DNA from 2 places in the Exiguobacterium sp. s78 genome. Region 2 is predicted to be linked to the other one. Evidence: riboswitches for the same ligand, from Rfam matches in the RefSeq annotation. Region 2 holds a riboswitch; the other holds the start of a gene.
The links. A riboswitch is a leader RNA that binds a small molecule or an ion and turns the genes downstream of it on or off. The one in region 2 is predicted to bind thiamine pyrophosphate.
Positions count from the first base shown of each region.

Region 1: another riboswitch for thiamine pyrophosphate. It lies ahead of KNQ18_RS06520 (ECF transporter S component); the one in region 2 lies ahead of thiD (bifunctional hydroxymethylpyrimidine kinase/phosphomethylpyrimidine kinase).

Region 1 is NZ_JACSNB010000001.1:1,265,050-1,280,082, forward strand. Features, by position in the region: gene KNQ18_RS06470 (GNAT family N-acetyltransferase) at 1-401, shown strand, start outside; gene KNQ18_RS06475 (hypothetical protein) at 401-1,024, shown strand; gene KNQ18_RS06480 (antibiotic biosynthesis monooxygenase) at 1,057-1,386, shown strand; gene KNQ18_RS06485 (hypothetical protein) at 1,505-1,741, shown strand; gene KNQ18_RS06490 (hypothetical protein) at 1,743-2,999, opposite strand; gene KNQ18_RS06495 (hypothetical protein) at 2,996-4,264, opposite strand; gene KNQ18_RS06500 (alpha/beta fold hydrolase) at 4,419-5,237, shown strand; gene KNQ18_RS06505 (NAD(P)/FAD-dependent oxidoreductase) at 5,309-6,340, opposite strand; gene KNQ18_RS06510 (energy-coupling factor transporter transmembrane component T family protein) at 6,396-7,118, opposite strand; gene KNQ18_RS06515 (ABC transporter ATP-binding protein) at 7,090-8,619, opposite strand; gene KNQ18_RS06520 (ECF transporter S component) at 8,616-9,188, opposite strand; TPP riboswitch at 9,289-9,388, opposite strand; gene KNQ18_RS06525 (50S ribosomal protein L25/general stress protein Ctc) at 9,484-10,161, opposite strand; gene KNQ18_RS06530 (GNAT family N-acetyltransferase) at 10,453-12,003, opposite strand; gene KNQ18_RS06535 (glycerol-3-phosphate acyltransferase) at 12,016-12,546, opposite strand; gene KNQ18_RS06540 (DEAD/DEAH box helicase) at 12,543-15,033, opposite strand, start outside.
Region 2 is NZ_JACSNB010000004.1:100,706-115,738, reverse strand. Features, by position in the region: gene KNQ18_RS15030 (GNAT family N-acetyltransferase) at 1-192, shown strand, start outside; gene KNQ18_RS15025 (hypothetical protein) at 181-1,116, opposite strand; gene KNQ18_RS15020 (hypothetical protein) at 1,229-1,588, opposite strand; gene KNQ18_RS15015 (GNAT family N-acetyltransferase) at 1,618-2,103, opposite strand; gene KNQ18_RS15010 (GNAT family N-acetyltransferase) at 2,119-2,634, opposite strand; gene murB (UDP-N-acetylmuramate dehydrogenase) at 2,883-3,794, shown strand; gene KNQ18_RS15000 (aminopeptidase) at 3,850-5,073, opposite strand; gene KNQ18_RS14995 (YkvA family protein) at 5,172-5,591, shown strand; gene KNQ18_RS14990 (formate/nitrite transporter family protein) at 5,624-6,460, opposite strand; gene KNQ18_RS14985 (hypothetical protein) at 6,644-7,246, opposite strand; gene KNQ18_RS14980 (YitT family protein) at 7,383-8,249, shown strand; gene KNQ18_RS14975 (CHASE3 domain-containing protein) at 8,443-9,081, shown strand; gene KNQ18_RS14970 (ArsR/SmtB family transcription factor) at 9,127-9,495, opposite strand; gene KNQ18_RS14965 (hypothetical protein) at 9,551-9,835, opposite strand; gene thiE (thiamine phosphate synthase) at 10,006-10,644, opposite strand; gene thiM (hydroxyethylthiazole kinase) at 10,634-11,401, opposite strand; gene thiD (bifunctional hydroxymethylpyrimidine kinase/phosphomethylpyrimidine kinase) at 11,382-12,185, opposite strand; TPP riboswitch at 12,301-12,411, opposite strand; gene KNQ18_RS14945 (murein hydrolase activator EnvC family protein) at 12,475-13,752, opposite strand; gene KNQ18_RS17445 (murein hydrolase activator EnvC family protein) at 13,956-15,033, opposite strand, start outside.

The DNA of each region.
Region 1 (15,033 bases), on a different contig from region 2:
AGGACGGACAGGACTGGCTCAGACAACAAGTACGCCAATACAATGTCGAGCGATCACCGTTTCATGCGACGAAACGCTCCGAGGGAACACAAGCCGTCACATTACTTGCGACGCATGATGATCAACCGATCGGTGGCATCTCAGGGGAAATGTACTGGGGCTGGTTACATATTGAATGGTTTTTCATCGTCGAAGAGGAACGGGGAAGTGGGCTCGGTACTCAGTTATTCCGTCAACTGGAGGAATGGGCACGAGCAGAGGGTGTTCAGCGAATTCGCGTCGAGACGTTCTCGTTTCAAGCGCTTCCGTTTTATGAGCGACAGGGATTCGTCGAAGTCGGACGAATCGATGATTATCCACCAGGGATGAGCTATCATCTGCTCGTCAAACAGGTTGACTGATGAAACGGCGTCTTTCCCTCATCTTATTGTTCGGTCTCGTGCTCGGAACGCTGACGGGGATGCATCCACGTCAAGAGACCGTTTCCTTTACAGCGAAGCAAGTCGCCAAGTTATATACAGAGATGACAAACACACTAGTCGAAGCGCGTGATGTCTATTTCGTCGAACGACTATCTGACCATTATGCCGTCGCGTATCTTGAAGCGAAGCACGACCGCTTGTTTTTGCTCCTGCAACAAACCGATGAGTCACAACGAATCGACCGAATCATTCGCTCAAAACAGACGAGGGAGACGGATTGGTTCGAAGGTCGCTTGTTGACGACGGACGAAGGGCGATACCTTGTCGCCTACGGCATGAATGGTTCGAAGCAAATGAAATCGATCCGGTTCGAGCCGTATAAGACGACGGCTGATAGGGAGGCACCACTACGTCCAATGCAACGCTCCTTGTCGGTAGCAGATCAGGAACGTTTCCATACCGTCCAACCGTTACCGGATGCCTTCCCGCATTCGCTCTATTTCGAGATGATCGCGACGAGCGTAGACGGGAAAGAGACGATCCAACGCTTGACGTTACCAAGCGATAACGCATCCGTGTTTTCTACGACCCGTGACTTCTAGTATACTGAAGACGAAAAAAGGGGGAGAAGAACATGTGGATCGTCATGAACCAGTTACACGTCGTCAAAGGTGCAGCAGATCAGGTCGCAGCGCGTTTTAAGACGACGAAAGGAATTGAACGGATGGAAGGGTTCCACCGGATGCAAGTCCTCGTCGATATCAGTCAGGAAGAAGAAGACATCGTCACGATCATGACGACGTGGTCGAATCAAGCAGCATTCCATGCGTGGCAAGAGAGTCAAGCGTACAAAGGCGTGCACCATAAGCGGGATAACGGAACGTCCGAAGTCAAACCGCTCGTGACGTCGAATACCGTCACGGAATATGCGGTCGTCGCTGATCACAGTGCCGCAACGGAATAACCAACAACACCCCTTGGGAGGAAGTCTCTCAAGGGGTGTTGTTTGTAACTATAGATTAGAGTGTTTTTCCGTAATCTGGGTATATTCTAACAAACTAGATGAAACGAGGTGACACCGCATGGTCTATCGTAAACCTGTCGTCTCTAGCCTGTCCGTCCTCGGGGGTATGATCCTGCTTTTCGGTTTCTTGACGAGCGGTGGCTTCATTTATCTCTACTTCTTCGTCTTGCTGTTTGCTTGCGTCTCTTTCTTACGTGAACCGTTGACGCGTAAAGAGTGGTTGCAAGAGGGGATTGCCTTCATCTTCTGGTGTTCCTTGATTTATTTGCTCCAGCATCTCGTCTTCATGGCGTGAGTCATTTTTCGTATTGCTCGAACAAAGGAAGGATGATGTCACGACCTGTTGCTGATAAGTGAATCGACACGTCACGTTTCGGATCCTTCAAGTAGACGTCGGTCTTTTTGACACGCTTGTCGAGATAAACTTCGTATTGCTGTCCTTTCGTCCCTTCTCGGAACGTCAGGTATTTCCACTTCGCCCGTTTTCCCCGCACATCAGACTGTTCACTCGTCTTGATGGCTTTTTGTAATTTTCCGGATTCATCACTCGTCATCATGATCATTTTGTCCCAATCGAAGCCTTTTTCCGAAGTAAAATCATCTTCTTCAAAACGGATATGCTGGAACTGCTCTTGATGGAATAGCGTCACTTCCAAGTTATCCGCTACGACGTCGTCTGCTGTCTGTTCCGGCTCTTGAAGTTCAGGCGGTCGTTCCATCGTATGTCGAATCGATAATTCATAGCGGAATTCGCGTCCGTTTTTCTCCGTTGCGATGAGCGTTCCGTAATGTTCCGGTGTCCCGTCACCCGGGATGAACCGGACCTTGCCCGGTTGTTTCATCGAATGAATCGGGCGTTCCACATGACGTCCACCGTATAACTCGGGTAAGCGCACCATCACGTCATAAGTCGAACCGAATTGTTGATTGTAGACGAGATAGAGTTTGACGTCACGTGTAAATGGCGTGAGTGAATGCGTGTACGTAAAGATCGTCGTCCGTGTATCTTTTTTCGTGACATCCGTCGCGTCGATGACAAGGTAACCTGAACCTGGGAGCTCTAATGTTCGAGCGGAGTGATCGGCAACCTTCTCATTACGAATGAACCGATCGTCTTTTTTTAATACAGTAGGCTTCATGTTAAAGTTCTGTCGTTGTGTAGTCAGAGCTGTCTTCTTGAAGACATCGTCTTTCTTTGCTAGCGGATAATATCCACTTTTTAATGGCGTTTCGCAATATAAGTAGGTCTTCTTTCCGGATTGAACGTAACGAACGGTTTGACCTGCATAGTCATCGAATGGATTCGCCATCATGACGGAATAGATGCCGCCGACAGAGTAATCTTCGGGTGCATCGCTCGCTTTCGACGCGCACGTTTTTTGGATGACGATTCGTTCCTTCGCTGACAAGGTTCTTGGACCTTGATCACTAAATTGTCCTCCATCATATAGTTGTGATAAGTAATCCCATTTAAAATTCGGCGCATCACTTTGACAACCGCTTAATGCTAGCGTTGCACCGAGTGTTAGTCCGATCCAGTAACGTCGATTCATTGATTGAGCACCTCACTAAGTGCTTCACTGGTCGTACCTGACAGCTTGGCACCGTTCTTTGATCCTGGTTTGACGACATAGATTTCAAGCTTTTTAGCGCGTTTGCGTTCGAATAGCTCGAACATTTGGCTTTTCCCTTCGCGCATCAACGTTAATTTTTTCTGCTTTAGTTTTGTGCCTTGTGGCTCCATGACGTCGGTCTCTTTTAATTCCTGAGCGATTTTTTTCGCTAGTTTATCCGGTATTGCTGAGACGAACTTATAATCGCTATCGATGAGCTGTTTCGGTGATTGATGGATGAAACCGACATAATCGCTTGTGGATGCTTGAAGGAATCCATAATTATAATTCACTGGTTTTGTGTAGGTTTTATTAAAACGCAAATATATCGATGTTTCTTGGACGACTTTTCCGTCCTCTTGTTTCCGAACGGTTGCGAACTGTACGGTCTGACCTATCGAAAGACTATCAGGAAGTTGCTTTCGCTCAATTTGATAGGTTTGTCCATTCATATATTCTTGAATCGTTGAAGGGAATCCGACACGGTCACCACTGAACATCAGCTCGATTGACGATTGTTGGAAACCACCAGTCGGACTATCACGAAAAGCTAAATTCAATTCGGAACCGGATAGTGACTCGGTCGTCTCATAGAGTGTTTGTTCTTTATCTTTGCCTTTCTCTTTCATGTAGACGACGAGTTGTCCTTCTGGTGGCAAAGATAGTTGATAGGACGGGAAGAGATACCGTCCGAGCTCTTTTAATTCTTTCTGATCTTCGTTTTCCTGTTTTTGTTGATCCGTGATTTCTTTTGGAACAGGTTTAAAGCGAATGACTGTCGATTTAGCTTTAACCGGTTGTTTTGACCAATCGACGAATGGATAATCACTTCGCTTGATCTGATGAACCGCATAATCCGCATGGCGAATCGGCTGACAGGCCAGATAGTCCTTTTTTTCGTCTGACAGGAAACGGACGTGTTGTAACTCGCGTCCTTGAACACTCCGGGGCAGGAAGTATAAGTCAAATTCTTCGTGTTGCACATATCGATCAGGTAAGTGCTTCATATCAGGTTTTTGCTGGCAAACCTTCAACAAAGCAGCGGTTTGTTTTTTCGGGAGATCCGGTATCTCTTGCCCATCAAAGGTAGTCGAAATACCGCCCCAGTAATTAACATCGTATGTAAGGTCTAAGTATTGTTCTTTACCGCATCCGGCAAGTAAGACTGCGCCTGCGAGAATACCGGTATGTATATAGCGTCTCATGAAAAACCTCCTTTATCCTATTGACTATATTTTACCATAACTTCTATAATAGACAGAATTTTCTATAATACTTTAACATTAAGATGTTTAACATATCTTGACTCGGGAATATTAGATGCATGCACGGTCAATCTATTACTATGGGGGTTTTATGATGGGTACATTCATTCAAGCAGTTGATGGCACGAAAATTTATGTCGAGGATGTCGGGTCGGGTCAACCGGTCGTCTTTTTACACGGCTGGCCGGCAAACAACAACATGTTCGAGTATCAAAAGAATCTGCTCGTCGAAGAAGGGTACCGTTACGTCGGGATCGATTATCGCGGTTATGGCAAATCAGATGCGCCGGCAACGGGATACGATTATAAGACGATGGCGTCCGACATTAATGAAGTCATCGAACAGTTGAAATTAACGAATGTCACGTTGCTCGGCTTCTCGATGGGAGGAGGAATCGCCTTGTCCTATCTCTTGCAATACGGGGATTCAAAAGTCAGTAAGCTCGTTCTCGCAGGAGCCGCAGCCCCTGTCTTTACGCAACGCGACGGTTATCCATACGGGATGACGAAAGAAGAAGTCGATGCGTTGATTGCCGACACGAAACAAGATCGTCCGTCGATGCTCAAAGGATTCGGGGAAATCTTCTTTGCGAAGGAACATCCAGAACCACTTCAACAATGGTTCCACGGTCTTAGCATCGCTGCTTCGTCCCACGGTACGATTCAGTCAGCAATCGCATTACGTGATGAGGACTTGCGTGGAAAACTCGAAAACATCAAAGTCGATACGTTAATCATCCACGGTAAAAAAGACCAAGTCTGTCCGTTCGAGTTCGCGGAAGAAATGCAAAAGGGAATCCCACTTGCACGACTTGAAGTCTTCGAAGAGAGTGGGCACGGTATGTTGCTTGATGAACAAGAGAAGTTCAACGAGACGTTACTATCGTACGTTAAAGGAAATCAAACCGTCTAATCCAACAAGCCATGGACACCCGTCCATGGCTTTTTTTATGTATAGAAAAAAGTATGCGCCGGCGCATACTTTTAAGGGCGATACTTCCGCATAAACCGTTGATCGATCCAGCGCTTCAGGTACCAACCGAATAGGTGAGTCGAATACTGATTGCCATACATTGAAACCGCATGACGTGGTCCCATCGATAAAATCGTCAAATAGTTCGTTTGTGGACGATACGTTTGCAGTGCCTCTTCCTGGACGTACCGTAAGAGGTTTGCCAGTAAGATCGGTGCTTGCCGGACAGCTGTGACGCCATTCTTCGGAATATCGGGATAAGCGACGAGGGTCGCTGCGTCACCCGCAGCAAACAGACTCGGATGATCGAGCGCTTGCAACTGTTCATTGACAAGTAGAAATCCGTCTTCCGTATAGAGCTTACTGTCCGCAAACAATGCCGGAGCTTTCGCACCTGTTAAGCGGATGATCGCATCCGACTCGATTGGAGGGTGATGCTTGAAGCGGAGTGGTGGTTCGTCATCTATTGGACGTTCCTGGATCCAATATACATCGAGTTCTTTTAACCGTCTCGCAATCGCTTCCGCTGCGGGGTGTCCTGAAAGTAACTCTGGATCCGTGATGAGTATAATCGGCACATCCGCTGTTTTCAAGGACGCCGCCATCTCGACAGCCGCTACACCACTTCCAATCACGACTGGACGCTTTGCTTGTTGCAGACACTTTAATGTATCTGGTAACCGGTAGTTCGGTTTAATCGATAATCGTGTCTTATCTTCCGCCCAATCGAACGAGCCGATATTCGTCGAGACGACGTCATAAGTGTAACGCCTGCCGGATGCACCGAAGACGACCTTTTCATCGGGGTCGATTTTGATGACGGTCTCTTCGATGAACTGTTTATCATTGGCGCGACACAGTGCGGCGACGTCGATACGGATCTCATCGATATCGTACGTTCCGTCAACAAGTCCGGAGTACATGCCCGAGTAATATTGGTACGTCGAGGCATTTAAAATCAGCCACTCGACGTCTTCTGTTGGTCCATTGGTAATGCAATGCAGGTGAGCGTGTCCTGCACCAATCAAGAGGATTCGTTTCATATCGTTCTCCTTCAATCTGTCTTGCTAGAATGTACCCGGATACGGGTGGCGGTAATCATAGCCAAAAGACAAGACTGATGAACAGGAGGATGACCATGAGATAGATAACATCCTGGCGCTGAACGACTGGCACTTCATAATATGTCCGTTCTGCTGAAAAATGACGGGCTTCGAAAGCGATCGCCATCCGTTCTGCCCGCTGAATCGATCGCGAGAAGAGCGGTAAGCCGATTGATAGGAACGCATCACCAGGAAAGCGACTGTGAACGTTCCGAATCATCCGGACTTGCCGTAAGACGCGGACTTCTTCGACCAAATGTGGAAGAAAGCGGATCCCGGCAAGAAATCCGTACGCGAAGCGAGGCGATACCTTTGCTTGGTGAATCAAGCTCATCACGAACCGGGTCGAATCGGTCGTCGTGACGAAAGCGAAACTTAAGCAGACGAACGTTGCCATCCGTAAGGCAAGTAACCAGCCGTGCATGACACTTTCCGATGTGACATGAAACCAACCAAACGACCATAGAGGATTCGTTCCTTTGCCGAAGGCTGCCATCATCCAGAACGTCAATAAGAATAATAGACTGTAAGGTGCGAGTCGTTTCAAGAAATCGCGAGGACCCCACCCGGAGAGGAGTAGCAGCGCGATAGCAAAACTCAGGAACACCAACGTCTTGACCCAGTCGTTCGTTGCAATCAAGGCAAACATGATCAAAAACAATCCGCTACCTTTGATGACAGGATTGAGTTTAGCGAACGGTGACGCGTTCGTCTGCATGGCGCTTCACCTCCTGGAATTGGTACGAAAGTGGACGTTGTAGCTGACAGCGTTCGAGTAACGGAACGTCAGCGAATAACTCGCTCGGACGTCCGTCAAAAGCAATACGCCCTTGCTCCATGACGAGGACACGATCCGCGTATCGGGCGACGAGTTCCATATCGTGTGTTGCCATGACGAGCGTCGTTCCGTTTTGTTGTTCCGTCAACAACTGTTCCATGAGCCGCCGTGTCGTCAATCCATCCTGTCCGAACGTCGGTTCATCGAGCAACAATAAATCCTTCGTCTGCCCGAGCATCGTCGCGACGCTGAGTCGTCGTTGTTGCCCCGTACTAAGCGCAAGCGGTGACTGCTGTTTGACGGATGCGAGTTCCAGCCGTCCGAGCAACGTCGTGCGCTCATCACTCGTCGCTGCTCGGTGACTCCAGTTGATTTCCGCTTCAACCGTTAGCTTGAGAAACTGCAGATCCTGTTGTTGAAAGACATAGCCGACGTGCTCATAAAAGCGTCTCCGGGAGTAACGCTGAACCGGACGTTCCTGGAACCGATATGTTCCACGATGGGGAAGCAACCGACCGAGTGTTGCAAGCAACGTACTTTTCCCGGATCCGTTTGCCCCGAGCAGCATCACCCATTCTCCTGTCTGCAGGGAAAATGTCGCATCGGTTAGCGGGTAAGGTGCTTTCGTCGATAATGCAGCAATGTGTAACAGGGGAATACCTGCTGTAGCGACTGGAGGAAGCACGTGAAGTCGCGCTGCTTGTGGTCCATCTATGGGTAACGTCTCTAACGTGTACGGATACAAAGAAGGAACAGCGATGCCTTTCGATTGAAGCTCTGTATAAGCCTGCGGGAACAAATCCTGCGGATGCGCCGTCGCAGTAATCGATCCGTCCTCAAGTAAGACGATCTGGTCGATGTACGGTAAACAGACATCGAGTTGGTGCTCGATCAAGACGATCGTTAAATCGTGTTCTTTCTGAATCCGAAAGATCAACGCCATCAGTTCGTGTTGTCCGATTGGATCAATCTGGGCTGTTGGTTCATCGAGTAATAAGATCGTCGGCTCGAGCGCTAGGACCGCGGCGAGCGCGAGGCGCTGTTTCATCCCCCCGGATAGACTTGCGATCGGTGTCGAGAAGGGGAGAGGGAGACCGACGAGTGCGAGTAAGCGTTCAATTCGTTCCTCCATCTCCGCACGTGGAATCGACCGGTTTTCTAAACTAAAAGCGATTTCGCGTCCAATCGTTTCCATGCAGAACTGTTCTTCTGGATTTTGAAATAAGACTCCGACCGAACCGGACCGGGTAACGGTACCAGTCTGTTCGACTTCGATCGTCTCCGGTGTCAGTCCGGCTAGGGCATGAAGCAGTGTCGTCTTGCCACTCCCACTGCGTCCAAGCAAAAGGGTCGTTCCTTGTTCGATCGTCAGCGATACATGATCGAGCACCGATTTCATCTGACCCGGATAGCGGATGCTGAGGTCGTCGACAGTAATCATGCGACTTCCCGTTTCGCACGTCCGGCCGCAAACCCGTTCAAGACACCGGTCGCAACAAGGCGACGGACGAGAATCGCTGCAAGCAAGCCGCCGAGTAATGCGCCACTAATCAATTGTAAGCCAGTTGTCGCAAGCAACGTCGTCGCCGTGTAGTAACCGAATCCGTTCGCGATCAGACTATAGACGATGCTACCAATTGCGGCTCCAACACCCGATAACATCAATGTCCAGGTGTCATAACGGCGATAACGCGTCATCGCGAAGACGAGTTCCGCACCAAGTCCTTGGCAGACCCCGATCAGTAGAGCCGATAAGCCAAAGTGACTACCCGTGAACAGCTCGACAGCTGCCGCGACGATTTCCGCGATGAGGGCAGCACCCGGTTTTTGAATGATTGCTGCGACGAGCGGGCTCGCGATGATCCAGATCCCAAACATCCAGTTGGCACCGACTGGCCCGAAGATTGCAGACATCGGTAACCAGAGTGTTGACCAACCGAGATAGATGACCCCGCAAGCGACGGCGAGCATCATCATGACCATGATTTCTTTCATTTTCCAGTGTTGCATCGTGTTCGTCCTCCTTTAAGTGGGGGAGACGCCAAAAAAGACCGCCCTCCGTAAAAAAGAGAGCGGTCCTCAGAAAAACTGCGCGCAGCAGGAGTCATTGGATGTGATCGCTCCACTTTCCTACGCTAGTATGAACTAGATCAGGTTCGAAGGGTCCGAAGTGAATCGTCTCAGCCAAATGGGCTCCCCTAGTGGATATGGTAATAGGTGATACGCTGTTCACTTTAGGCAATCTTCTGTCTATTGTCAAGACACAAAAAAACGATACGCCACGAAGGGCGTATCGTCAAACGACTTATTTGTTGTCTTCGTTCTCTTCTTTTGCTTCTTCTGAAGACTCTTCCGTAGCTTCCGCTTCGTTGTCTTCGCCAGCTTCCGCTTGTGCCTCAGCTTCTGCTTCTTCGATTTCCTCAAGCTCTTGTTCAAGCGTTGATTCGACGACAGCTGCGACTTGAATGTCACCTTCTGTGACGATACGGAAATCTTTTTGTTCCGGAAGATCAGCTACAGAGATCGAATCGCCGATTTCGAGGTTCGTGACGTCGACTTCGACGTTCTCTGGCAATTTATCTGGTGTTGCTGCGACTGTTACTTTAAAGAGTGTCTGTGACAGGAATCCGCCGACTTTAGCGCCAGCTGCTTCGCCGACGAGTACGACGTCTGCTTCGACTTCTGTCTCTTCATCCATTTTAACAGCGATGAATTCAACGTGATCGACAGTTGGTGTGAAGACATCCATATCACGACGGTTGATCAAGACGTTAATATTTTTACCGTCGAGTTTCAGTGAAATCAAGACGTTCTCACCGTTTTCTCGAACGATTTTAAGCAATTCTTTTTCTTCAAATGCGATTGGTGTACTTTCCACTTTGTAACCATACACGACACCAAGAGCTTTTCCTTCATGACGTAATTGTTTACGGAGTGAGCGTGGACGTACCTCGCGTTTTTCGGCTGTTAATTTAACTGACATGTTCATTTCCCCCTTGAATTTGGTATAGCCCTCAAAAGGTAATGAATGTAGGAGCAGGACAAGTCCTGAACAATATGAAACATGCTAAGACAATCGGTTTCAGACTCGCTTTGAATCTGACGCTTTCGTGACTTTGCATTTCTCTCCCAGGTCATTACGCTGATATTGAGAAACATGTGTGAGTAAGTCACCGTTTGATGCGGTGCTAGTGAGTTTATACCCCTATGTTTTAAATCCTTAAACCTCTAATTTTTATTTTTTAAAGTCGAAAGACCTCCAAACCGCTTGAAATCAAGGGTTGAGAGGTCTTTCGTTTTTTTCATTTTTTATGGTGATGCGTTGGTTTTCACGGACCAACACGCGGATGAGACGTTCGATGTGCCGCATCGTCGTCTGTCCCATCGTTGAAATTTGGAGCCATTGATTACGGACGAGATAGTCGCTTTCATATTGAACATGATAGCCCTGAATCCGAAGAGCGTCTCCTAAAGCGGTTGCCGACGGATGAACGATCGTCAGAATTCCCGGCGCTTGCGCTTCTTGAGTCGCAAGAAGGTTGAAACCAGTAGCGCGAACGGCTTGTTCGAGATAGGTCATCTTGATGGCTGCTTGATCGAGATCAATGGCATCGAGCGCTGCCTGACAAGCCAGCAACAAGTTCGATGAGCCGGAAAAGGCGACGCCTTCCGCATAGAGTCCGAGATCCAGATAACGTGGAATTCGTGGAGAAGGTAGGATGCTGTCTGTATGACCGATGAACGCAAGACCCGGTAAACCCCCAATTGCCTTTCCGGAGACGGTCGTGACGAATCTGCAGCCAGCGTATGAGAAACGTCCGGTCCCGACGGCGCTGATCGCATCGACGATGAGTGCGGTTCGTTGATCTAATAGCGCTTTTACCGCATCGAGATCGTAGAGAACGCCCGTAGACGTCTCACAATGCGTCAACCAAATCCAGTCGTACTCCGTTTGATGCAGTTGACTTGCGAGTTGTTCCAAGTCGATCGGGTGACCGGACGGAAGCAGGTGGATATCAAATGACTTTCCTGCTCGTGCCGCGTGATCGATCAAGCGTTGACCGAACTCGCCACCGTTTAGAATCAATCCATGTCCACTCAGTTGTTGTGCGACAATATCATTGGCGAGGGTGCCACTGCCAACAGCCATCGAGACATATGGCAAATCCAGCAACTGACACATCCGACCACGTAAATCTTGATCGAGCTGACGCATCGAGGCCGTCCGATGCGGACGCGGTGCTTGTTGTGCCGCTTGGCGGACTGTTGGTGCAACCTCGACTGGACCGGCTAGAAAATGCAGAGGACGTAAAACGTCCGCGATGACGGATCGTTCATATGTTGCGCGCGACAACAACATCGGTACGAACTGGGCATCGCCACTACCGAGCGTTGCTGCGATTGGTGTGAAGCCGAACCGCGCATATAGTTTAGCTTCCCGTGTCGTACCACTGATATAGACATGATCAATCGTTTCCCGCTCCAAGTAGACCATCAAAAAACGCATCAATTGCATGAACGTACGACTATTGCGGTATTCGGGACGAACGCTGAGTAAGCGGATTTCCGCTGGGTCCGTCAGTGTCTCATCTAGCGTCACGCCTTTTTCCTCAAGCGAAAAAGGACGATGCTTCCGAATGGCAATCATCGCGACGAGTCGATCGTCTTCCTTGCCGATCAGATAGGTATTTTGATCATGAAACCGGTCAATCCGTTTCCGTTCGGTGTTCGGTTGATGTTGCGGAATCTCTTCCGTGAAGGTGAGGTAGTTCAGTTCATGGATTGCTTCCGCGTCCGAAGCGGTAGCAATGGAAAAGTCGATCATGAGACGTCCTCCTTATGTAATGACTGGCTTGTGAAGTGCATCATGAGCCCACAGGACAAGTAGATTTACAGCAACGGTACACAAGATATTGATGGGTCCCGCGTCAAAGTAGACAGGGAGTAACGGGAGCAGAACAACCGGAATCAGCCCCGCTTTGACGCTATCTTTCGTTACGAGATAATACAGACCGAGTATGCCTAGTCCGGCAAGATATGCCCACGGCGTGATGGCGAAGACGATTCCGGAAAATACGGCATACCCTTTACCGCCGCGTCGCGGATGAAACAACGGAAACAAGTGACCGATAAGTACGGCAAGAGCGACGGGATAAAATGCGTCTGTTAGCTGTAGTGCAAGAACCGTCTTCGCGGCATCAAACAGGTACACGAATAAAAAAGCCGGGAGCCCACCGGCGCGATGGGCGTTGCGGGCACCGATGTTTCCGGAACCGACCTGTGCCAAATCGGTACGACTGACGTACTTCCAGAGCGTACCGCCAAGAATACTACCGATAAGGTAACCAAGCAGGAGATCAAGGATCACCGATGTTCCTCCTTTGTTTCTACGAGATGTACGAGTTCCTTGACGGTCAGGGCATCACTGTCTGGAGCCGTCAGGACGGCATCGACCATCTGAGCTTTTCGATCTTGTAATTCCGTCATCTTTTCTTCGATCGTTCCGCGTGTCAGCAGTTTGATGACCGTCACGTCGGACTGTTGTCCAAGCCGGTGAGCGCGATCGGCTGCCTGTTGTTCGACGGCCGGATTCCACCAACTGTCAAAGAGGATGACGGTATCAGCAGACGCGAGATTCAGTCCCGTTCCACCGGCTTTCAGGGAAATCAAGAAGAGATCGACTTCACCGTCATTGAACCGATCGCATAACGCCAACCGGTCTTCGAGTGGTGTCTCACCCGTCAACAGGAAGTGGGGGAGGTGACGTTGCGCGAGATCCGAGCGAATGCGTTCGAGCATTTGTGTATACTGCGAGAAAATCAAGATCCGCTTTCCGGCTGCCCGTTTTTCGGCAATTAATGAGAGTAGACGCGTTCGTTTCGTTGCTTCCCCTGTGTACTCCTCGACGAATAATCCCGGATCGTTGCAAATTTGCCGCAACCGCGTTAACCCAGCCAGTAATTTCAGACGATCTTCGCGTTTCGTCTCGTCTAAGTGTTGCAGCGTCTCGAGTTGCAATTTGGCGAGATACGACGCATATAAGCGTTTTTGGTTCGGACCGAGCTCGACATAATGATGCTCGATCTGTTTCTTCGGTAAATCCTGTAAGACATCTTGTTTCTCACGCCGTAATAAGAACGGTTGGATGAACTGTTGCATGTCATCAAATGACCATTTCTCAAACGTCGCTAAATCCGGCAGTAATTCTGGAAACAGAACATGGAAGATCGACCAGATATCACGCGGACGATTCTCAAGTGGTGTTCCCGTTAAGGCGAAACGGCGTTTTGCTTGCAGATGCCGTAGTTGACTGACCGTTTGTGACTGCGGATTCTTCAAGTGCTGTGCTTCATCAAAGAAGATGACGTCATATACGGGGTGGCGACGGACGTCGGTCCGAAGCGTCGTATAGGAGACGATCGTCACCGTATCTTCAGGTAAGTGCTCCAGTTCGCGGAGTCGGCTGGCTTGAGAACCAGTGACGACATGAACCGGTCGACCGGGTAAAAAGCGCTTCAGTTCCGCCTCCCAGTTGCGGAGTAGTGACGCCGGCGCGACGATGAGCGCGCGACGGTCAGGAATCGTCGCGACATAACCAATCGCTTGAATCGTCTTCCCGAGCCCCATCTCATCGGCTAAAATCCCGTGACATCCTAGCGCGTCTAAATTCTTCAGAAATTGAATGCCCGTCCGTTGATACGGATAGAGTCGTGATTCTAACGAATTCGGCAAGTCGAGCTGGAATCCTTGTCCGGATTTCAATTCAAGCCATTTCTCGAGCAAATCGGCGTGAAGATGGAGGACGGAAGCGCCAATCAGATGCTTCATGTTCCGGACGGCAGGTAAGACGATCCGTCCGTCGCGTAAGTCGCGTTCACTTGCTTCCATCTGGGCGAGAACCCGTTGTAACTGCTGAAAAGCCCTTGTTTCTAAAGAAACGAACTGTCCGGATTTCAAGCGGTGGTACCGTTTTTGTAAGACGAGCGACTTCAGGACACGTTTCAGCTCATCTTCCGGAATCCCGTCCATTGAAAAGTTGAACACGAGCCAGTCGAGGCGGTCCGTTACGTCGACTTCGATTCGCGGATGGAACGGACCTTTTGGTAACGTTGTCCGGATCGCTTGTGTTGCAAATAACTCCAGTTGACCGAGCGCAACCCGTTCGTCAAGCAGACTCCGCAAAAAGGCATACTGTGCGGCGTCACTCGTGATGATGTATCGCATGTCTCGTGGTGTTGATTGGAATTCACGTAAGAAGCGTAAGGCACTTTGCTCCGTTACCTGATCCCGTCCAGCGTAAATCGTCTCATCGAGCGGATTCAGCTGAATTCCTTGATAATCAAACGACACGCGGACTTCGACTTCTTGAGGCGTTCGGTCGAGATGAAGTTTGACGATTGGTGTCCCGGAAACGATTCGTTCTTGTAAATCAGGACTGAACGAAACATCGGCGAGTCGCTGCAAATACTCCGTCTGTCCAAGCAAACGATCGAAGTAGGGCAGGGACAGTTGATGCTGCTGATTGTCTGTCAATCGTTTGAGTGTCACGACGGGTCCTGTCAGTTCGAAATGAATCGCTACCCGACGATCAGGTGTGAGACTGCGTAAATAATGGCGCGCGCCAGCGTCATCGACTTGAAACGCCGTGAAGGGACGGATTTGCGGCGATAGCGGCGTCGGTGTACCGTGCACCTGTACATGATGCATCGCCAGTAAAACAGCGACGATATGTCCACAAAACGATGTATCCATCGCAAGCGAAGGACAATTACAGCCGGCGTCGACACCGTGCGCCTTGACGCGGACGGTCACCATGAATCGTTCCTCACCGTCGACACTCGCTTCGATCAGCTCG
Region 2 (15,033 bases):
GGATACGGTAGCCGCATCCTTCATACATTTCAAGAAAAATTACGACGTGCAAACATCCAAACGTTTGAAGTCTTTTTTCTCTCAACACAACAAGATGTACTACGCCTGTATCACCCCTCGATGTTTTGCGATATCCAGTTAACCTCTCATTGGCACACGTTCAGTACGGATCAACCTCCGTTAATCATTTAGTCGATTGACGATCCCCCTGTATTCAGGCAACACATACTCCGAATCCATTTCTCGAAAATCAACATGACCCGTTTTACGAAGCACTAGCCCCATCTCGTATAATTGTTCGATGTAGGCGTCTCCCCATGTCAAGGCAAGTCCAGGTTGATGGTTATGAAAAGCAAGCAAGGCATCTTCAATAATTTCAGAAGCAATAGATGCTTGCATCACACGGTTCAACAAAGATTGGAACAGTACGGTTTGTCGTCCGATCAACGCATAAAAGGGGAAATAATGTTTAGCATAAACAAACGTCGGCAAATAGGCATCCGCCTCAATCGTCTTTAGCAACAATGGTGAAGCGGGACGTTGTAATCGTTCTGCAAGTCCAACGGTCGCCTTGCATTCGCACAGCTGATCAAGCACTCGAACCGTCAACTCCTCTTCGATATCGAGCAATAAGACGAGGTCAAGCAGATTCAATTCATGCGTCTCCATGAATTGATCACTGCGTTGAAGATGCATCGTGTAAGTAAAGTCCAGTTTTTCAGCAACAAGTGCCCATAACTCGGAATGGCGCGCCGCATATAGACCTACCGGAAAGTGAAGGGGTTGGCGGACGATCGATCGATGCCCTTCAAGTGTATAGACTTGATTGACGTCTAGACCGTATGCTAGCAGCATTTCGAGTAACTGCTGACGATTTTGACAAGTGACGAGTGTTTGAAACAGACGATCGACTTCGACGAGTGGTTGTTTCATTTCAAGCGCTATTTTTAAATGAGCAGGTGAATCCTGCTCTAGCGCCCGCTTAATGAATTGTAAGGCCTGTTGTTCCGCATCGTTCAGTTGGGCAACATGTGTCCGAAACATTTCGATGTCAAGTTCCCGGAAGGCTTGTAACGCCGGTGCAATTGATTGATTTTTAATAAAGGGTTTCCACATGATTCCCTCGACCTCCTCATTCCAGTATCTCTTCGTAGTGTACGCAATATCCTATCGTCTTGAAAGCAAAAAATGGAGAATCTTCCGTCGTTTCAGGAAGATCCTCCATTTTTTATTTTTTACCGACTTTTAAATGAGCGTTTCGAAAGACGGCATCTTGTTTTCCTGTCTTTTCAACACTTGTTCCGACAGACCCCAGGTATTCGATTTCATCCTTTGGTTGAATGAACTCATATGTGATGGCAGGTTCACCCCGAAGTCGAACGTGTATGATTTGTCGATGTCGTAAAGAGAATGATGCGCGCACTTCAAGAAAGGAGGAAGCTGATAAATCATGTTGCCGCTCTAAAATCGTCATCAACTCTTTTTCAGAGTCACGATAGTTTCCCTGCAATTGAGCATACGAAATACCGACTCCTAAAGATAGGATACCGATTAGACTAAGAGCGAAAATGACCAGCACTTTCTTCATGACTGATCCACCTCCGAGAAAAGTTCATTCTACTTATTCATCGGTTCATCCATCGTCGACGTGAAGTCTTTTTTCGAATCCTTTACGTGAAACTGCATGTCCACATGTGGAATATCATCTTCTAAATAAGGTTCGGATACGGTTTCGAAACCAAACGATCCGTAAAACCCTTCTAGGTGTGCTTGTGCCTGTAAGTAGATCGCAGCTTCTTTCTGCAAATGAACCATCGCTTTCTCCATCATTTGTCTCGCTAACCCAACCGACCGGTGTGCACGATGAACGGCTACCCGTCCAATCGCTATTCCTTTTGTCGGATGATCGTATATCCGAAGACATCCGACGATTTGACCCCTCTCACTCCGTACGACCAGGTGTGTCGCTTGTTGATCTTGATCATCTAACTCCGGATACGCGCACTCCTGCTCGACGACGAAGATATCTGTGCGTAATTTCAAAAGTTCATATAAGGTATCAGGTGTCATGTGATGAAAAGACTCGAATTCAAATTCGTACATAAAAAGCTCTCCTCTTTAGTTACGACAAAGTCGTGATAATTGTCCTGCGTAGATCGTGACGGGAATACCTCTAAAAATCGTATCTTTTTCCCAGTTCAGCCCGTTTGCACGAGCGACATTTTGCGAAGCACGATTATCGGGATGAATGATCGAGATGATTCGATCATGCCCTCGGTTGAACGCCTCCATCATTAGTTGTTTCGCTGCTTCACGACCATAACCGACTTTCCAGTGCTTCGGTTCGAGCCAATAACCGACTTCTAATTCTTCAATTCCATCCACTTCCTGCATCAATAATCCGGCGAAACCAATCGGTTCATTCGTTTCTTTTTTGAATAACAGCAAAAAACCAGTTTGTCGTTCATCCGAGTATCGCTCCAATTGCCGTTCGAACCACTCTCGTGCTTCATCTTCACTCAGGGCAGTACCTCCATTGATATAACGCATGACTTGCTCATTTTGGACAAGCGACTTATAAAAACTGAAATCCTCTTCTTCGAACGGTCGCATCCATAAACGTTCACTTTCCATCGTCATCGCCTCCTTCTATACTTCTCTTTTCCCGAGTTCTTTTCGCTTCATTCCTCTTCCTGACTCTGCTTTCCTTGTGACATTTTTCATTACTAATCGATGACATTCACTCCCTAGTGCTTGCAATTCCCGGCATAAGTCGGTATTTTGGGAACAGTATGTTGAACAACGACCGCACGATTAATGTTAAAATATATTTTGAGCGCATGAGCGCTGAGTAGGAATTCACGAAAAGGACTGAGACCATAATGACTGAACAAGTAATGACGGGACTGTATGAAGGCATTTCAAAAGAGTCCGTACTAATCAATGAACCTTTAAAATATCATACGTATACAAAAATGGGAGGAATCGCGGATTTATTCATCATTCCAACCTCTTATGAAGAAACGGCTTTTGTCGTCCGATATGCTTACGAACAAGGTATTCCCTTGACGTTGCTTGGAAACGGATCGAATCTTGTCGTTCGTGATGGTGGCATCCGTGGCATTGTCCTCTCCTTTGAGAAGTTAACCGACATCTCGGTCGAAGGACATGAACTCGTCGCTCAAAGTGGCGCAGCAATCATCGAAGCTTCTCGTGTAGCTTACGCGCATCAGCTCAGCGGTCTTGAATTCGCTTGTGGAATTCCAGGAACGATTGGTGGCGCATTGATCATGAATGCGGGAGCATACGGTGGTGAAGTCAAGGATTGCCTCCATAGCGCTACTGTATTGACACGACAAGGAGAACTGTTGAACATTTCGCATGATGAACTCGAACTGGGATACCGGACAAGTTGCTTCTCGAAGAAAGAATACATCATCCTCGAAGGTCGATTTGCGTTAACAGAGGGTGACCCAGCATTGATCAAGGAAGTCATGGATGATTTGACGCATAAGCGGGAAACGAAACAACCACTCGAGTACCCTTCTTGTGGTAGCGTCTTTAAACGTCCAGAAGGCTATTTTGCAGGTAAGCTGATTCAAGATAGTAACTTACAGGGAACACGCATCGGTGGCGCTGAAGTGTCGAAGAAACACGCTGGCTTCATCGTCAACGTCGAGAATGCGTCAGCATCCGACTATATCGCGCTCATTCGTCATGTCCAAGAAACCGTTCAAGAAAAATTCGGTATCTTACTTGAGACAGAAGTGAAAATCATCGGTGAAGAAGCATAATCAATCATTTTACGAAAAAGGTGAGCTCCGTATTCGGACTCACCTTTTTGTTCGTTTAGATCGACCAGTTTCCGTCACGCATGACTGATTCACGCGTTCCGTCTGCAAGTTCTCCTTCAATCGATAGATCCGCTGATCCAATCATGAAGTCGACATGCGTCATCGAGTCGTTCGCGCCTTGTGCTTCTAGTTCTTCTGCTGAAAGGCTTGGACCATTTTCGAGACACGTCGAGTATGCACGACCAATCGCTAAGTGGCATGAAGCATTTTCATCGAACAATGTATTATAGAATAGGATACCCGAGTCAGAAATCGGCGAGCGGTGTGGTACGAGCGCAACTTCTCCGAGATAACGTGCACCTTCATCAAGTGAAATCAAGTCATCTAATGCTTCTTGACCCTGTTTTGCTTCCGCTTTAACGATTTTTCCGTTCTCGAACCAGAGTGTGAACTCATCAATCAAGTTCCCACTATAGCTAAGTGGTTTTGTGCTTGAGACGTGTCCGTTGACTCCTGTCTTTTTCGGCAATGTGAACACTTCTTCTGTCGGCAGATTCGCGATGAAATCAACACCATCTGCATTCGGGCCACCGCCACCTAACCAAACGTGACGTTCTGGTAATTCGATTGATAATTCTGTTCCTGGAGCTGTGTAGTGCAATGTTTTGTATTTCTTCTCTGTCAGGAATTTTGCTTTTGAACGCAGATTTTGATCGTGATCCGCCCATGCAGCGACCGGATCTGCTTGATCGGCTCGTGTTGCTTTCAAAATAGCTGACCAGAGCTCTTCAACGGCATTCTCTGAATCAGGGAATACTTTCTTCGCCCAGCTTTCAGAAGGTGCTGCTACGACACACCAGCTGACATTGTCACTCATGACGAACTTCCGCCAATTAGCAAGAGCGACACCGGCTGCTTTATTCGCACGTGCAATTCGGCTCGAGTCAACGCCATTCAATAAATCTGGATCTTCACTGACGACTGATAAGAACGCTGTCTTTTCTTCTGCCAGTTGGTCGTAACGTGCTTTTAACCAATCCGGGAACGTATCAAACGACTCTTCCGGTGCATCGAAATAACGGATTTTCGTCATCTCATCATCTGACCATTGTACATACACTTGCGTAGCTCCTACTTCGTAGGCAACACGTGTGATTTCACGAACGAGCGGCAAATTTTCGATTCCTGCGCGCACCTCGAGTTGTTGTCCTGGTTGTAGATTAATTCCCGTACGCACGGCTAAAGACGCGTATTGTTGTAATTCTGCTTGTGTCGGCATTATGTAATCCCCTTTCTTGTATCTTTATTTTCACGAAATAGTTGCAATTTTGCAAGAAATAAGACGAAACTAGAAAGAGAAGAGAAGGAGGCATTACCATGGAATTCACACCCGGCGATTTTAAATCGGCTTATACGTATTTTCACCGACAGGCACTCGACCTCGTTGGTGATGAAAAAGCACAGCAAGAATTGTTAGTTCGAGCAGAAATCGGACTTGCACACTTGACGCAAGATATTGCGTCTACAGAAAGTTCCGATATTGAACGCGAGGCAGAACTCGTCCTTTATTTTCAATTAAAACAACTGCTTGAAATGCTTCGTGCTCTCTATCAGAAAAAATTCGAGATGCATGCGGAGCAAGAACAATTGTTATTGACGGCTGTTCTGTACTTCACGTCTCCAGTTGACGCCTTACCGGACGATAATGTCCTCGGGCTCTTCGATGACGCACAGATCGTCGAAACGATTTATGAAGAACTGGCTGCAGACGTCGATCGCTTTCAACATATGGAATAAAAATAGGCAGCTGTCGCAACAGCTGCCCTTTTTTATGCGTTTTGCTTCGAAGCGATATGAACAGGTGTCGTGGATTGACGTGATTCATCTACCTCTAGTTTTTCTTTATTCAACCACGTATAGATCATTCCCATGAAGACAGCTCCACCAATGATGTTTCCAGCTAGAGCGGGTAACAGGTTATGCATCGCTCCTGCAAATGTGATCGTATCCGGGTGTGGCACGACTAACGCAATGGAGAACAATGCCATATTGGCGATGACGTGATCAAATCCAGAAGCAAAGAAGACTGCGACCAGTACCATCATCATCATGATCTGCGCCAACTCATTCTTCATGTTCTTTGGAATGAAAATCGCTAAACAGACCATCCAGTTACAGAAGATAGCTCGTGTGAAGATTTCCCACGTCGTATGGTGGATCTTCGTTTCTGAGACAGAAAATAACCAGTTGTTCATACCAAGCTCTTGGATGATTCCTGTTTGAGAAAAGAGTAGCGCAAACGCTAATCCTCCAAGTCCATTTCCAATCAGACAGATCAACCAGACCTTCATCGTATCCATCTTCGTCGTATAGCCGCGCATCGTCGCCGTCGTGAAATACATCGTATTTCCTGTGAACAGCTCTGCCCCACCGTAAACGATCAGGACGAGTGCCACTCCGAAGGTCAGTCCACCGACAAGTGTCGCAACAGGTGACTCCGCCATATATAGACCGTTAATTGCTTTTAAAGTAAAAATGATTGCAAATCCAATGAAAATCCCTGCTAGCATGGCACGAACTAAGTACTCGAGAGGACGCATTTGTAGCATGCGCGTCGACTTGATTGCTTTATTCCGTAATCCTTCTAATGCTTCTACCTCGTTCATCGTAGAAACCTCTCTTTCTTTTGTTCAACACTTCACAATGTTTGTTCATTTATTATCATACTTCCATCTTAAAAGATGTTCAAGTATTGAATAGACCTGTTTTATCGTTTTTATAAAAGAACGAGATGTAAACGATATCATTGTGTCGAGATTGTGAAAAATGCCTTTTCTTGCTTTATACAACTAATTAGTTTGGATTTGCAGTCGTGATGCGAAGCGTTCAAAGAAAGTATTTCGTCTTGATGCATCGAGTACATAACCATCAATGACAACACGATTAAAGCGTCTAGAAGATGAAGTAGCTCGTTCGATATCGGTCGGAGTGTAGGCGTCGAATGTTTTCCGGTCCATCGTAAAATCTGCACCTGAATACGGATCCGTGTAGTGAATTTCAAGGTCGGTTAAATCAGGAATCGTTGAAAATAAAACAAGCGTATGATGCATCAGAACTTTAGATAACCGAGCCTTTAAAAAATCCTGATTCACTTGTAGTGTTCCGGTGTCGGTACCAATCCAAGCTTGTCGCTCTTTTCCTGTCACTTCATAGGCAAGACGTAACGATTCTCCTTCGACATCTACCTGTTTTAATTCTGATGAGAACGGAAGTTGTTCGGCTAATTGACGAACCGCTACCGTATTCATCATCGAGGCACCCACTTGTCTCGCTACAAGATCACCATCATGCCAAATGGATGATTGATTTTTTTCATTGGGTTGTTCAAAAAGACGAATTCCGACCAGTACTCCTAAACAGATACAACCAAGAATCCATAGTATTTTCTTCATTTTCATCACCTTCCTAAAAAAACGTACCCTTTTTCATCTTTTTTCATAAGAAGGGTTGAAATTTTATGCATATGAGCGTACTCTTGCAGGCAGATACTCACAGAAGGAGGAGCATGAGGTCACTCATCATATTGCCATGACTACAACACACCCACAGAAAAAGAGAGTTGAAAAAATCAGTTTCTTAATCATTGGTACGTTGCTGTATTCCCTTTACATCAGCCTACTACTATCCCCAAATGATATCGGATCAGGCGGTATCATGGGAATCACGCTCATTATTCAAGAGCTCTTCCACACGCCAATCGGATTAACGCAATTGCTCTTAAACATTCCCCTCTTCCTTTTAGGTTTCCGTTTCCTACGCAAACGATTCATGTTCTTATCTGGAATTATTGTCATTGCTTCTTCCTTTTTAATTGACTGGATCCCGACTCAAATCGTTCCGGAATCTCTAAACGATCCGCTCGTCGCTTCCATCTTTGCTGGTCTAGTCTCTGGTCTTGCAATGGCATTGATTTTCTTCGGTGGTGCTTCAACTGGAGGGCTTGATATTCTTGGAAAGTTTTTCTTTGCTCGTTTTCATAACTGGCCACTTCCTCGTATATTTCTGATGCAAGATCTTGTCATTTACATCCTTGTATGGTGGGTATTCGATCTTAAACACGTTATGTATGCTCTCATCATGAGCTTTGTTCGCGCCAAAGCCCTTCAGACGGTTTACAGTTTCTATTCTGCTTCTAAGCAATGTATCATCATTTGTGAGAAAGCAGATGAAATCAATGAAGTCATTACAAAAGAACTCGGTCGTGGTGTCACGATTCTCGATGCACGTGGAGGATACTCCAACCGAACGAAAAAAATGGTCTATGTCGTCGTTCAAAATAACGAAATCGTCCGTTTGCAAGAAATCGTCTCTTCTGTCGAGCCGAATGCATTCGTTACATTTTCGGAAATCCATACTGTTTTTGGCAATTACAAGGAACATTCGTATTCGTTTTAACACCAAGCGCAGCTTAGCTGTGCTTTTTTCATCTTCTTAGAACAGCTTCTCGTATTGCATCATCTTTCCTGCTTTTTTATTAGTATTATTCAGTTTTTCAGTCATTATCCCTATTCAAAAAATAGACAGGCTTCACTTTTTTTACGATAGTAGTTAAGCTTATGACATGTCTTTTATTTAAAGGAATGATTGCATGCACTCTCTTTGGCGTCAGCGTATTCTGCTGATTTTCTTGATCAGCTTATTCGCCTCTATCCCGATCATCTATGCTTTATCCGGTTATCGGACGATTGCAACGATGACCGAGCAAATGAAGGATCATGATATACCGTTAATCAATCAGGTAGATCAGTTGGTCGAACACAATCGAGATCGTGCCAATGCGGTTCGTGGTCTCTTATTGTATGAAGATAATCGTTATATCGAACAATATTACTTTTCAACGTCTAAAATCCATGATTTGCGAAATAGTCTGAACCAATCGTCGACTACTCCAGGGACGATTAAGGATCTCCTTCGCCGCAACAATGTCTGGGAGTCCGAGATTGAACGCGTGTTCGTCGTCTATGAACGTCAAAGTCCAACAGCCGCAAAACGTCTTGCTAGACAATCGACTCAGACGACTCAAACGATTCTCGAAGACTTATCCCGTGTGAAAGATGATTTGTATAAAACGCTTCAAGCCAAATTACAACAATCAGATACTTTAATCGCTACATATAAATGGATGTGTCTCGCTCTCTCCATCCTGTCCTTTTTATTGATTAGTGCCACGGTCTTTTTCTTCCACCACTTCGCTCCAAAAGGATCAGAACAATCGTCTTTAGAATAAACGAAAAGCGCAGCTAAAGCTGCGCTTTTCGTTTATTCTAAAGACTCATTCAGGCATTGCTTTTCCCTCTTGTACATGTTCCATCGCCATATGTACAAGCGATGACACATGATGGTCATCCAAGGAATAATAGACGACTTTACCGTCTTTTCGAAACTTGACGAGTCCTTGTTTCAACAAAGATCGAAGATGATGCGACGCTGTCGCGATCGAACAGTCGACAGAGGCCGAGACATCACAAACGCATAGTTCTTCTTCGATCGTCAGCGCATAAACGATTCGCAGTCGTGTCGCATCCGAAAGAATCTTAAATAGCTTTCCGATTTCAAGCGTCGGAATCGTATCAACGATATGTCCGATTTCAGACGCACGTTGTTCATCAATCGCAATCGTTTCACAACGGGGAATGTCCATGTCCGTCACCTCGTTTCTACTTATATTGCACCATGAGAAACGAGACATTGCAAGTTCAGCGCATTCGTCTGCGAATGAGCCAAAACACGAACCATCCTCCTACGTAATCTCCGATATCCCAGACAATTCGATTTTGATCGACAGCGCGTACGCCGATATCAATGATTTTCGTGCTTTCTAATCGGTTCGTATAACGTTGACGAAGCCGAGTCGGAATCGGTAGACGAAGAAGTGCCCGGTAATAAATATCTAAATGAGTATGTCCCCAAATTTCCGTCGCAATCGAGCTCGTTTTAATATACAACGGACGTTTGTAGCGTCTTTCATACTTTTCTTTCAATAAAAGGGCCATCTCATAAGATATACGATTAGGATGTGGAAATAAGACTTTTCCTAGATGGTAGATCCCCTGATTATCGACTCGAATGATTTGTGGTTCTAACCGATATCGAATCCAATAGCCGCGAAAACGGATCGTCTGCCATTTCAATACAATCACCTCTGAACGGATTATACCCTGTTCTGAAGTGATTGATGCCATTCACGCACAGCATCTGTCATTTGCTGCGCAGCGAGTTGCCGATCTTCTTTAGCGAAAATTTCTGAGATGACGGCATACCCTTCCAACGGGATGGGCAGAGAGGAGACATTCGTTGCTGTGATTCCACCAATACCGATTAGGGGTAATCGTACAGCTTCCCGAATCGCCTGAAGCATCGTATGCGACATGGAATCAGCGTCCGCTTTGGATGACGTCGCAAATAGAGACCCCACGCCTAAATAAGATGCTCCGTCTCGTTCTGCTTCAATCGCTTGTGCAACGGTTGCTACCGACACACCAATCACGGCATCTGGTAAAAGGCGACGTGCTGCGGTTAAAGGAATGTCTTCTTGTCCGATATGCAAACCAGCTCCGACGAGTAACGCGATATCAATCCGATCATTGATGATCAAAGGAATGTCTTCCCGATCCGTGAGTGCTTTCAACCGAACTGCCTGATCAAAGAATTCCTTTCCTTGTGCTGTTTTTTCCCGTAGTTGCACGATCGTTGCACCACCTAAAATGGCTTCCTCAACGACCGTCTCGATCGCGACTCCAGGATGGTACCGACGATCCGTCACTGCATAGATGGAGTAATCAATTGACACGTTCTGTCACCTCCACAAGATCTTGTACCGTCATGAGGCTGATGGCATTGAACAACTCTCGTTTAAAATCACCAAGACCTTGCGCGGAGGCTGCTTGTTCTCCTGCTTTTCCCATGACGAATGTTCCGTGAACAGCCGCCTCAAACGCTGTATATCCTGCACCGAGGAAGCTCGCAATCAAGGAGGCCGTCATACAGCCAGTACCCGTGATATCTCCTAGACGAGGTGTTCCTACATGTAATTCCATTTCGCGCGTTCCATCCGTGATATAGTCGTTCGGACCTGTCACGACGAGGACAGATTTGTGTTTGCGAGCGAATGCACGAATACTTTCTCGATCCATCATTGCATCTCCCGCAGCATCGACTCCCTTAGTTCGCCCATCTTCCCCAAGTAACGTCTTGATTTCAGAAGCATTTCCTTTAATGACCGTACACCCGAGATCAATGAGTTCTTTAGAAAAGGCAGTACGTAATGTCGTTGCCCCTGCTCCAACTGGATCAAGAACGATCGGGACATTCAAACGTTCCGCTTCACGGGCTGCAAGTCGTTGAGCTGCTTGCATGTCTGCATCGATCGTACCAATGTTTAAGACGAGGGCTTGTGCGAGTCTAACCATCTCTTCTACTTCGCGAATATCTTCCGCCATGACAGGTGATGCTCCAACAGCGAGTGTGACGTTTGCGCAGTCGTTGATCGTAACCGTGTTCGTCAGATGGTGAATGAGTGGTTTGTGTTCAAGAATGGTCGTAAACATGTGTATCCCTCCAAAGTGAGTGAAAATGATGTGTCGGTCCAATACCTTGTCCGAGAGCAAATCCATGACGAATTGCCTCCGTGACATAGTTTTTCGCCTGTCGTACACTATCTTGTAAATCTTCTCCAAGCGCCATCCGTGCTGCAATCGCTGCAGATAAGGTACAACCAGTTCCATGAGTATGTTGATTGTCTAACCGTTCCGATGTGAAACGATGTTCCACTTCCCCATCAAACAACAAATCCGTCGCAGCTCCTGAGAGATGTCCACCTTTTAGTAATACTGCCCCTGTCTGTGTAGCCAATTGATGCATCGCCAGTTGCATTTCCTCTAGATTGGTCACTGATCGTCCTGTTAACCGCTCCGCTTCCGGTAAATTCGGTGTAACGAGTGTCGCAAGCGGCAGAAGTTCTGAAATCAATGCTTGTTCAGCTTCCGTCCGCAATAGGGCATGACCACCTTTAGCGACCATGACGGGATCTAATATGATAGGAACTGTCTGTTTGCCGAGATGTCTAGCAATGACACGAATCGTCTGCGCATTCGAGACCATCCCGATTTTGATCGCATCGACACGAATGTCTGAAAAAATCGACGTTAACTGGGCATCTACGATTTCTGGGGATAACTCTTCCACCGCTTGAACACCCAACGTATTTTGCGCCGTGACGGCTGTCAGGACGCTCATTCCATAAACCCCTAAAGCCGAAAAGGTTTTTAAATCTGCTTGAATCCCAGCTCCACCACCGGAGTCGGATCCTGCAATCGTCAGTACATGTTTCATGTTCTTTTCACCTTCCCATCGAGCAATGTAAGGGAGTCGTGACCGACAAAAAAAGCGTCGACCGCTGTAAAAAAGCAGTCGACGCTATACGAAAGCGTTATACACGCATTCCGGTATCCGTTCGGCTCAACTTTCCTACGCTGGTATTATCCAGTTCAGGTAATAGGGTCGAAAACAGATTGGTTTTCCTCTCAGCCGGATTCCTCCAGCTCCCCTAGTTGCTCAAGTATTCGTTTCGCCTTAACTGTAGCATAGAGAAGAAAAAAAAACGAGCCGAAGCCCGTTTTGATTACAGATATGCTAATGGATTGACTGCATTTAGAGGAGAAGAGGCACTGTATTGATATCCTCCGACATGTAGTTCGAAATGTAAGTGTGGTCCTGTTGAATTCCCTGTACTACCAAGTGTCCCGACTTGCTGACCTTGAGAGACCGTTTGTCCTGCACGAACCGATAATGAACTCATATGTGCGTAGACAGTCGTGTACACTTGTCCATCGAGGAAGTGAGAAATCATGACATGATTGCCGTAAGGTCCACCACCTGATGCTGTAATGACCGTTCCAGCTGCTGCAGCGACGATTGGAGATCCGACCGAACCACTGAAATCAACACCGTTGTGGAACGTATAACCGTTCGCGCCGCTTGCTGGTCCGAATCCTTGTGACACTCCACCAGAAGATGGTCGAACGAATTTCCCTCCACTCGAAACAACCGGCGGGGCAACAGAATCAGTTGATTCCGAACTCTTACCTGTTTGTTTTGCTGCTTGAGCATTCGCTTTAGCGGCTTTTTCGGCTGCCGCTTTCTCCGCTGCTGCTTTTTCAGCCGCTGCTTTAGCAGCTGCCTTCGCTGCCGCAATTGCACGTTCTTGCGCTTCGAGAGTCGCTTGAAGTTCTTTTGCGTCTAACAGTTCTGTCGTGAACTTCGTCTTCCCTTTTCGTAATTTCTTCAGCGTGGCACTACGTTCTTTCATTTGAAGCTTTAACGCTTTCTTTTGTTCAAGCAATACTTTCTTTTCTTGCATTTGCTCCGCTTTTTTCTCAACGAGCGCTTGTTTTGCTTCTCCTAATTTTTGTTGCGTTGCGATGTAATCCGAAATCATTTTATCGTCTTGCTCAGCGATTTTTTTCCCCGCCATGACACGGCTGAATAAATCACCTAAATCCTTCGATCCAAAAATGACTTCTTCCCATTTAATCGAATTTCCATCGTTCTCTTGGAAAACACGCAAACGATCACCGAGTAGTTCTTCCTGTTTCTGTAACATTTCTTCGTAACGGACGATGTCTGCCTTTAACTCATCGATTCGAACGTTCAACTGTTCGATTTGTTTATTTTTTTCAGAGACTTGGAAAATCTTTTCGTTGATTGCTGCGTCAATTTGATTGATTTGACGTTGCTCTTTTGAGATTTTAGCTTCTTGTTTTTTGATCGCTTTTTCAAGTTTACGTTGTTCAGCGGCATTTTCAGCTTTTTTTTCTTTAATGGTCGCTGCTGCGATCGGTTGTGTTCCTGTTATAAGTAATGCTCCTAAAACAATGGTAGAAATTAGTTTTTTTAGCATATATCGTTTTCCTCACTTATGTTTTTTTCATATTTTATTATAGTATTCAAGTTTCTCTCATATCTGAAATAGATTATAGCACCGTAATCGTTTCAAAAAAATTTCATTTACATTTCAAATGAAAACGGTTTTTTGTAATATACGATTTGTTTTTTGAAAATGACAAAAAAAAGAACCGTTGCATACGCAACGATTCTTTACGATTAAAGCATCGACAATGGATTGACTGAGTTAGCTGGACCAGTTGCACTATAGCTGTATCCACCAACGTGAATTTCGAAGTGGAGGTGTGGTCCTGTTGAATTTCCTGTACTACCTAACGCGCCAATTTGTTGACCTTGGCTGACACGTTGACCAGCACGGGCATTGAGTGAACTCATGTGAGCATATACTGTCGTATATGTCTTCCCGTTCAATTGGTGAGCGATCATGACATGATTTCCGTAAGGTCCGCCACCTGATGCTGTAATGACTGTACCTGTTGCAGCTGCCACGATCGGCGTACCGACTGGACCACCAAAGTCAATTCCGTTATGGAACGTATATCCGTTCTCTCCGCCTGCAGAACCATAACCTTGTGTAACAGTTCCAGCAGTTGGATGAATGAACAGACCACCTGATGATGGTGCTGGTTTTGGTGCAGCTGGTGCTGGAGCAGGCGCAGCTGGTGCTGGTGTAGATGGTTTTGGTGCTGATTGTTTCGTCGAACCAGAAGGTTTTTCCGATTGTGCCGCTTTCTCTTGTGCTGCTTGCTGAGCTGCTGCTTCTTTAGCAGCTTGCTCTTCTGCTGCTTTTTGTGCTGCTGCTTGCGCTGCTTCAGCCTCTGCTCGTGCTTTCGCTTCACGTGCCGCTTGAGCTTGACGCTCTTTTTCGAGTCGAGCTTCACGTTCACGTGCTGCTTTTTCAGCAGCAATCGCTTTTTCTTGCGCAATCAGAATTTGTTGGACTTCTTTTGCATCCATCAATTGTGTTTCGAACTTTTCTTTTTTCTTACGTAGTTCTTTTAAGCGTTTATTCCGCTCTTTTAATTGTGATTCAAGGTCCGCTTGTTGACGTTTTAATTCTTTTTTCTCAACTACCAACTGCGCTTTCTTTTCTTTTACTTCTTGCTGCGCATCCGCTAATTGCTTTTGCGTATTCTGGTAATCCGTGATCATTTTATCATCTTGTTTTGAAATGGATTTCCCTGCCATGACACGGCTTACGAGATCACCAACGTTTTTAGCACCAAAGATGACTTCTTCCCATTTAATTGAGTTTCCATCATTCTCTTGCATGACA